Regions from separate parts of the Brevundimonas sp. PWP3-1b1 genome, predicted to be linked through region 2. Evidence: predicted binding sites of a transcription regulator. Region 2 holds the regulator's gene; each other region holds the start of a gene.
The links. Region 2 encodes LexA, which represses DNA repair genes until DNA is damaged. Its sites were predicted from a motif close to ATGTTCNCNANNTGTTCT; they were not measured.

Region 1 (2,199 bases), 1.1 Mb from region 2:
AATACGATCAGGAATGGTTCCTGCCGGGGGCCGGCCGATGGATTCATCTGCGCGGGCGGTTGATCCGCAGTCGCTCGGGGCGGCCCCTGAAGATGTCCGGCGTGATCACCGACATCACCGACCGCCGAGAGGCCTTCGCCGCCCTGGCCGACAGCGAACGGTTGCAGTGGTTGTTGATCAACGAGCTGAATCACCGGGTCAAGAACACCTTGGCGACGGTGCAGTCGATCGCCCGACAGACCGCCCGGCGGACGCCTGACGTGGCCACCTTCACCACCCTGTTCGAGGCGCGGCTTCTGGCATTGTCCAACACCCAGAACCTGCTGACGGCCGGCAACTGGGAACGCGTCGATCTGCTCGCCATGCTAGCACAGGAACTGGCGCCCTATGCCGAGGAACAGGTGCGCCTGACCGGCCCCGACGTCGATCTGAACGCCCAGCAGACATTGGGGATGGGGATGGTGTTCCATGAGTTGGCGGTGAACGCCGCGAAATACGGCGCCCTGGCGAATGCGACGGGATGCGTTCGCGTCGATTGGTCGGTGACGGACCGTCACCTTCTGCTGGATTGGGTCGAAAGCGGCGGGCCGCAGGTGCAGCCGCCACAGCGTCGGGGCTTCGGCTCGGCCCTGATCGAGTCCACCGTCAACCGATCTCTGGGCGGGTCGGCGGCCTTGGCCTATCTGCCCGAAGGCCTCAGCTTCAGCCTGAGGTTGCCGTTGTAGCCTGCGTCAAAAACGGACGTGGCTTTTCGATGTTCTTGTTTTGATCGACGAGAACATCTTGTGAACCAGAACAAACCATGCACATAGTCGGCCTCACGAAACGGGGGCGGGTCCAGGCGGGTCTCTCCCAAGCTTAATGACGGGAATCATGGCAAGGGAGACGAAGGCAATGGCTTCACAGGCAGCACTCAAGTTGGTGGGCAAGGACGACGGCGACAAGCAACGCGCCCTGGAGGCGGCGATCGCGCAGATCGATCGCGCCTTCGGCAAGGGTTCGGTGATGAAACTGGGCAAGGGCGGGGTCGCCGACGTGATCCCCTCGGTGTCCACCGGATCGCTGGGTCTGGATATGGCGCTGGGCATCGGCGGCCTGCCGCGCGGGCGGGTGATCGAGGTGTTCGGGCCTGAATCTTCGGGCAAGACGACCCTGGCCCTGCATACGGTGGCCGAGGTTCAGAAGGCCGGCGGCGTCGCCGCCTTCGTGGACGCCGAACACGCGCTGGATCCGGGCTACGCCCAGAAGCTGGGCGTCAATCTGGACGACCTGCTGGTGTCGCAACCGGACACCGGCGAACAGGCGCTTGAGATCGTCGATACGCTGGTGCGCTCCGGCGCCGTGGACATCGTGGTCATCGACTCGGTCGCGGCCCTGACGCCGCGCGCCGAGATCGAGGGCGAGATGGGCGACAGCCTGCCGGGCCTTCAGGCGCGTCTGATGAGCCAGGCGCTGCGCAAGCTGACGGCCTCGATCTCCAAGTCGAACTGCATCGTCCTGTTCATCAACCAGATCCGTCACAAGATCGGCGTCATGTACGGCTCGCCCGAGACGACGACGGGCGGCAATGCGTTGAAGTTCTACGCCTCGGTGCGTCTGGACATCCGCCGCACCGGCGCGATCAAGAACCGCGACGAGGTGGTCGGCAACACCACCCGGGTCAAGGTGGTCAAGAACAAGGTCGCCCCGCCGTTCCGCGAGGTCATCTTCGACATCATGTACGGCGAGGGCATCTCCAAACTGGGCGAGATCATCGACCTGGGCGTCAAGGCCGGGGTGATCGAGAAGTCGGGCAGCTGGTTCAGCTATGACTCTACCCGGATCGGCCAGGGCCGTGAGAATGTGCGCGAATTCCTGAAACAGAACCCCGACATCGCCGTCTCGATCGAGAAGGCGGTGCGGGCCTCGACCAACAAGATCGCCGACGAACTGCTGGGCACGCCCGAGCCGGACGAAGGCCAGGATCTGGAAGGCTGACACCAAGACAAGAGGCTGGGCGGCCGGAGCGAACCTGAAGGGTTCGCTCCGGCTGCGGCCCGGTCTTTTCACCCCTACTCCGTCGCCCCTAGCGACCCGCCACCGACCCCGCGAAGGGCGGCGGAGCGACCCGCCCGACCTCGTGTCGGGCGGGTCTTTTTTGGTGGCCTATCGCGCGTTCGCGCGACTTGAGGCCGGATACTCGCATCCGCTCATCCCGGC
Region 2 (2,199 bases):
TGCATCCTGATCATCCTGGCCATGGTCGATGATCGGCTGGCTGCGGAACTGCTGTCCGAAACCGAGCGCTTCGGCATGGACGCCCTGATCGAAACGCACGACGAGGAAGAGATGGCCCGCGCCTGTGCGCTGGGCGGCGATCTGGTCGGGGTCAATAATCGGTCGCTGCGCACCTTCGAGGTCGACCTGGAAGTGACCGAGCGCCTCTCGATGCTCAGCCCTGTCCGCGCCCTGCTGGTCGCCGAAAGCGGCATCTTCACGCCTGAGGACGTCGAGCGCGTCTCGGCCGCCCATGCCCAGGCCATTCTGGTCGGCGAGAGCCTGATGCGACAAGCCGATGTCGAGGCGGCGACGCGGCAACTGCTGGCGGCCTGATCGCCTTCCTCGCGTCACGCGGCGTCCCAAGGGCGCTGTTAAGTTGACATTAGGAAGGAACACTTACAGAACATCGACAAATGTTCACGGCCCGTTCCGATTCGTCGGCGGGCGCATGAGGGCCTGGCGATGCTCACGCGCAAGCAGCACGAACTGCTGATGTTCATCCACGAACGGATACAGGAGACGGGCGTCTCTCCCTCGTTCGACGAGATGAAGGAGGCGCTGGACCTTGCGTCCAAGTCGGGCATCCACCGGCTGATCACGGCGCTGGAGGAACGCGGCTTCATCCGCCGCCTCGCCCACCGCGCCCGCGCCCTGGAAGTGACCAAACTGCCCGAGCAGGCCACGGCCGGCGCGCCGCGCGGCCGGGCCGGGTTCAAGCCTGACGTGATCGAAGGCGGCGGCGGCCGCGCACTGGCGCCCCTTGCGGCCAACGACACCCGCGAGCTGCCGTTGATGGGCAAGATCGCCGCCGGCACGCCGATCGACGCCATCGAGCACGAGACGGCGCGCTACCCGGTTCCCGAATCCATGCTGGGCTCGGGCGAACACTACCTGCTTGAGATCGAAGGCGATTCGATGATCGAGGCGGGCATTCTGAACGGCGACATGGTGGTCATCAAATCGACGGACAACGCCTCCTCGGGCGAGATCGTCGTGGCGCTGGTCGAAGGCGAACACGCGACGCTGAAGCGGCTTCGCAAGAAGGGCGCCTCCATCGCGCTGGAGCCCGCCAACCGCAACTACGAAACCAAGATCTACGGGTCGGATCAGGTCGCCGTTCAGGGCAAGCTGGTCGGCCTCATGCGCCGCTATCACTGACGTCCGGGTTCGGCTGGCGTGCCCAGGGGCGGTCGCCCCGCACGTCGGCCGTCCAGACGGCGCGCCATCGATCCGTTTCAGACGGACTGACACGCCATAATTCGATCGCGCCGCCTCTGGCGAAATCGATGGCGTCGAGCACCAGGCGTTCCTGACAAGCGCTTGGAATCGATGTGAGGACCGCGCGCACGCTGATGACGGGCGCCGCGCGGCATAGGGCCTCCATCTGGGCCGGACCGGGAGCCTTGCGTCCCCACCAGATCGCGACAGGACCGACTTGCTCAGCCTCTGGCCGACAAGAAAAGCGCTCGCAAGCCCAGCCCGTCTCCGGCCGATCCGTCATGGTCAGGCCGCGCCGTCGTGACCAGAGATCGACGGCGAATTCCCGCACGCCGGGCCTGACGACGACCGCCTCCTTCTCGCGATGAAATGCGGCGTTTGTCCCCCCGTCTCCGATCCACAGATCCGGCGTCGGCGCGCGCGGCCAGACCAGAATGGCCGCCGCCAGCGGCAGGCCCAGCCACCTCAGTCGTCCCTGCCACAGACAGACGAACAGCACCCCCAGGAAGGCGATCGGCAGGACATAGTCCGGCGCACTGGCCACCGTCCGCACCGCCCCCGGCAGCCCCGCCGTCCAGGTTCCGATCGCCAGCATAAGATCGACGCCCCATCCCGCAACCGCCAGGAAAGGCCCGCCCAATCCCAGCGGCTCTAACGCCGCGCCGATGGCCAGGGCCGGCATCAGGATGAAGTCTGCGACTGGCGAGGTGCCCAGGTTCGCCAGCAACCCGTACATTGCCGTGCGATTGAAATGCTGCATGGCGAACGGCCCGGTCGTCAGCCCCGCCACGACGCTGGCCGCCACGGCCGCCGTCAACCAGCCGCCGAACCGTTGGATCGCCAGAATCGGCCACGGGGCGGAAATCTCTCGCGTCCGCTTGGGCCAGGCCTCGACCAGGGCGACCAAGGCGGCGGTCGCCGCGAACGACATCTGGAAGC
Region 3 (2,199 bases), 220 kb from region 2:
CAAAGGCCGCGATCCGGCGATGGCCGAGGTAGCCCAGATGCTCATAGGGCCTGAAGGCGAGGGTCTGGAGCGCAGCGACAAGCGCGGCCTGTTCGGGCGTCGACAGGACGTCGGCCCAATAGTCGAACCCTGCAACGACCGGCGCAAATACAGGCGCTTCCCCAAACAGGTCGATCTGCGCCGGTCCGGTCAAGACAGGGCCAGTTGTTTCACCGCCGCGCCCATCGTCTCCAGATTGGACAGGCTGACCCCGACGAGCCGCACGCCCCGGCTCGGCGGATAGAGGGACCGGACCAGCAGCCGACTGACCTCGCGCAAGGCCTCGCGGGAGGCGACGGGCTCGGACAGGGACCGGCTGCGGGTCGACTGCTGGAAGTCGGCCCATTTGACCTTGACGGTGACGGTCCGTCCGCGACTGCCCGCCGTCTCGCACCAGGCCCAGACCTCGTCCGCCATCGCCGCCACCCCGGCCTCGATCGCCTCGGGCTCGGTCAGGTCGGAGGCGAAGGTGGTTTCCGAGCCGCTGGACTTGCGGGTCCGGTCCGGGTTGACCGGCCGATCGTCCTCGCCGCGGGCGATGGCGTAATACCAGGGCCCGGATTTGCCGAAATGATGCTGGAGAAAGGCCAGGGACTGGCGGCGCAGGTCCGCGCCGGTGCGGATCCCCAGACGCTCCATCTTGGCGGCGGTCACCGGCCCCACGCCATGAAACCGCTGGACCGGCAGGGTCTCGACGAAGCCCTCGCCCCGGCCGGGCGCCACGACGAACTGGCCATTTGGCTTTCGCTGGTCCGACGCCAGCTTGGCCAGGAACTTGTTGTAGGAGATTCCGGCCGAGGCGGTCAGGCCGGTCTCCTCCAGAATCCGCCGCCGGATCGCCTCCGCCGTCGCCGAGGCGGTGCCCAGGCCGCGCCGGTCGGCGGTCACATCGAGATAGGCCTCGTCCAAAGACAAGGGTTCGATCAAGTCCGTGTAGTCGGCGAAGATGGCCTGGATCTGCGCCGAGACCGCGCGATAGACCTCAAAGCGCGGCGGGGCGAAGACGAGGTCCGGGCATTTGCGCAGGGCGGTCGTCGAGGGCATGGCCGAGCGCACCCCGAACCGCCGCGCCTCATAGCTGGCGGCGGCGACCACGCCGCGCGCCGCCGCGTGCCCCACCGCGACCGGCCGCCCGCGCAGGGCCGGATCGTCCCTCTGTTCGACGGAGGCGAAGAAGGCGTCCATGTCCACATGGACGATCTTGCGGATGGCCGATCCCTGCATGACGCCCTGCATATCAAGGCGAGAACAAAAAGGAAACATTTGTCCAAGGCGACGCTTGCCTTCGGCCTCCCGCAAGCGCTTTCGAGGACGCCGAACACCCCGCGAACCCTGATGTCCTACGTCGAGCTTCAAGCCACCTCGCACTTCTCCTTCCTGCGCGGCGCCAGCAGTTGCGAGCTGCTGTTCGAACAGGCGCGGCTGTGCGGTCTGGAGGCCCTGGCCATCGTCGACCGCAACTCCCTGGCCGGGATCGTGCGCGCCCATGAGGCGGCCAAGGCCTCGGGCATGCGCCTGATCGTCGGCTGCCGCCTCGACCTGGTCGATGGGACCGGCCTGCTGGTCTATCCGACCGACCGTCCCGCCTATTCCCGCCTGACCCGTCTGCTGTCCCTGGGCAAGCGCCGCGCCGGCAAGGCCCGATGCCATCTCGACTGGGCGGACCTGAAGGACTGGTCGCAAGGCCTGATCGCCGTCCTCGTCCCCGACGAGGCGGACGACGCCTGCGCCGCCCGTCTGCGAAAACTGAAGGCGAGTTTCCCGACCGGCGCCTATCTGGCGCTGACGCTGCGGCGACGCCCCGGCGACGCGCTGCGCCTGCACGACCTGTCCACCCTGGCGGCCCAGGCCGGCGTGCCGACCGTGGCGACCAATGACGTCCTCTTCCATCATCCGGACCAGAGGCTGCTGCAGGATGTCGTCACCTGCGTGCGTCACGGCTGCACCATCGACGAACTGGGGTTTCGGCGCGAACGCCATGCGGACCGCTATCTGAAGCCCCCGGCCGAGATGCATCGTCTCTTCAAGGCCTATCCCGAGGCCCTGGCCCGCTCGGTCGAGATCGCCGACCGCTGCCGTTTCTCGCTCGACGAACTGGCCTATCAATATCCCGACGAGGTCTCGACGCCGGGCATGACGCCGCAGCAGACCCTCGAACAG

Region 1: the regulator LexA is predicted to act here: its motif matches at 776-793, upstream of recA (recombinase RecA).
Region 3: the regulator LexA is predicted to act here: its motif matches at 1,285-1,302, upstream of dinB (DNA polymerase IV).

What each region holds. Positions count from the first base shown of each region.
Region 1 covers NZ_JAFCTO010000001.1:314,490-316,688, reverse strand. The annotation lists gene ACP69V_RS01550 (MHYT domain-containing protein) at 1-725, shown strand, start outside; gene recA (recombinase RecA) at 895-1,977, shown strand.
Region 2 covers NZ_JAFCTO010000001.1:1,422,420-1,424,618, reverse strand. The annotation lists gene trpC (indole-3-glycerol phosphate synthase TrpC) at 1-375, shown strand, start outside; gene lexA (transcriptional repressor LexA) at 505-1,200, shown strand; gene ACP69V_RS06940 (ComEC/Rec2 family competence protein) at 1,181-2,199, opposite strand, start outside.
Region 3 covers NZ_JAFCTO010000001.1:1,640,143-1,642,341, forward strand. The annotation lists gene ACP69V_RS08095 (alpha-ketoglutarate-dependent dioxygenase AlkB) at 1-193, opposite strand, end outside; gene dinB (DNA polymerase IV) at 190-1,263, opposite strand; gene ACP69V_RS08105 (error-prone DNA polymerase) at 1,375-2,199, shown strand, end outside.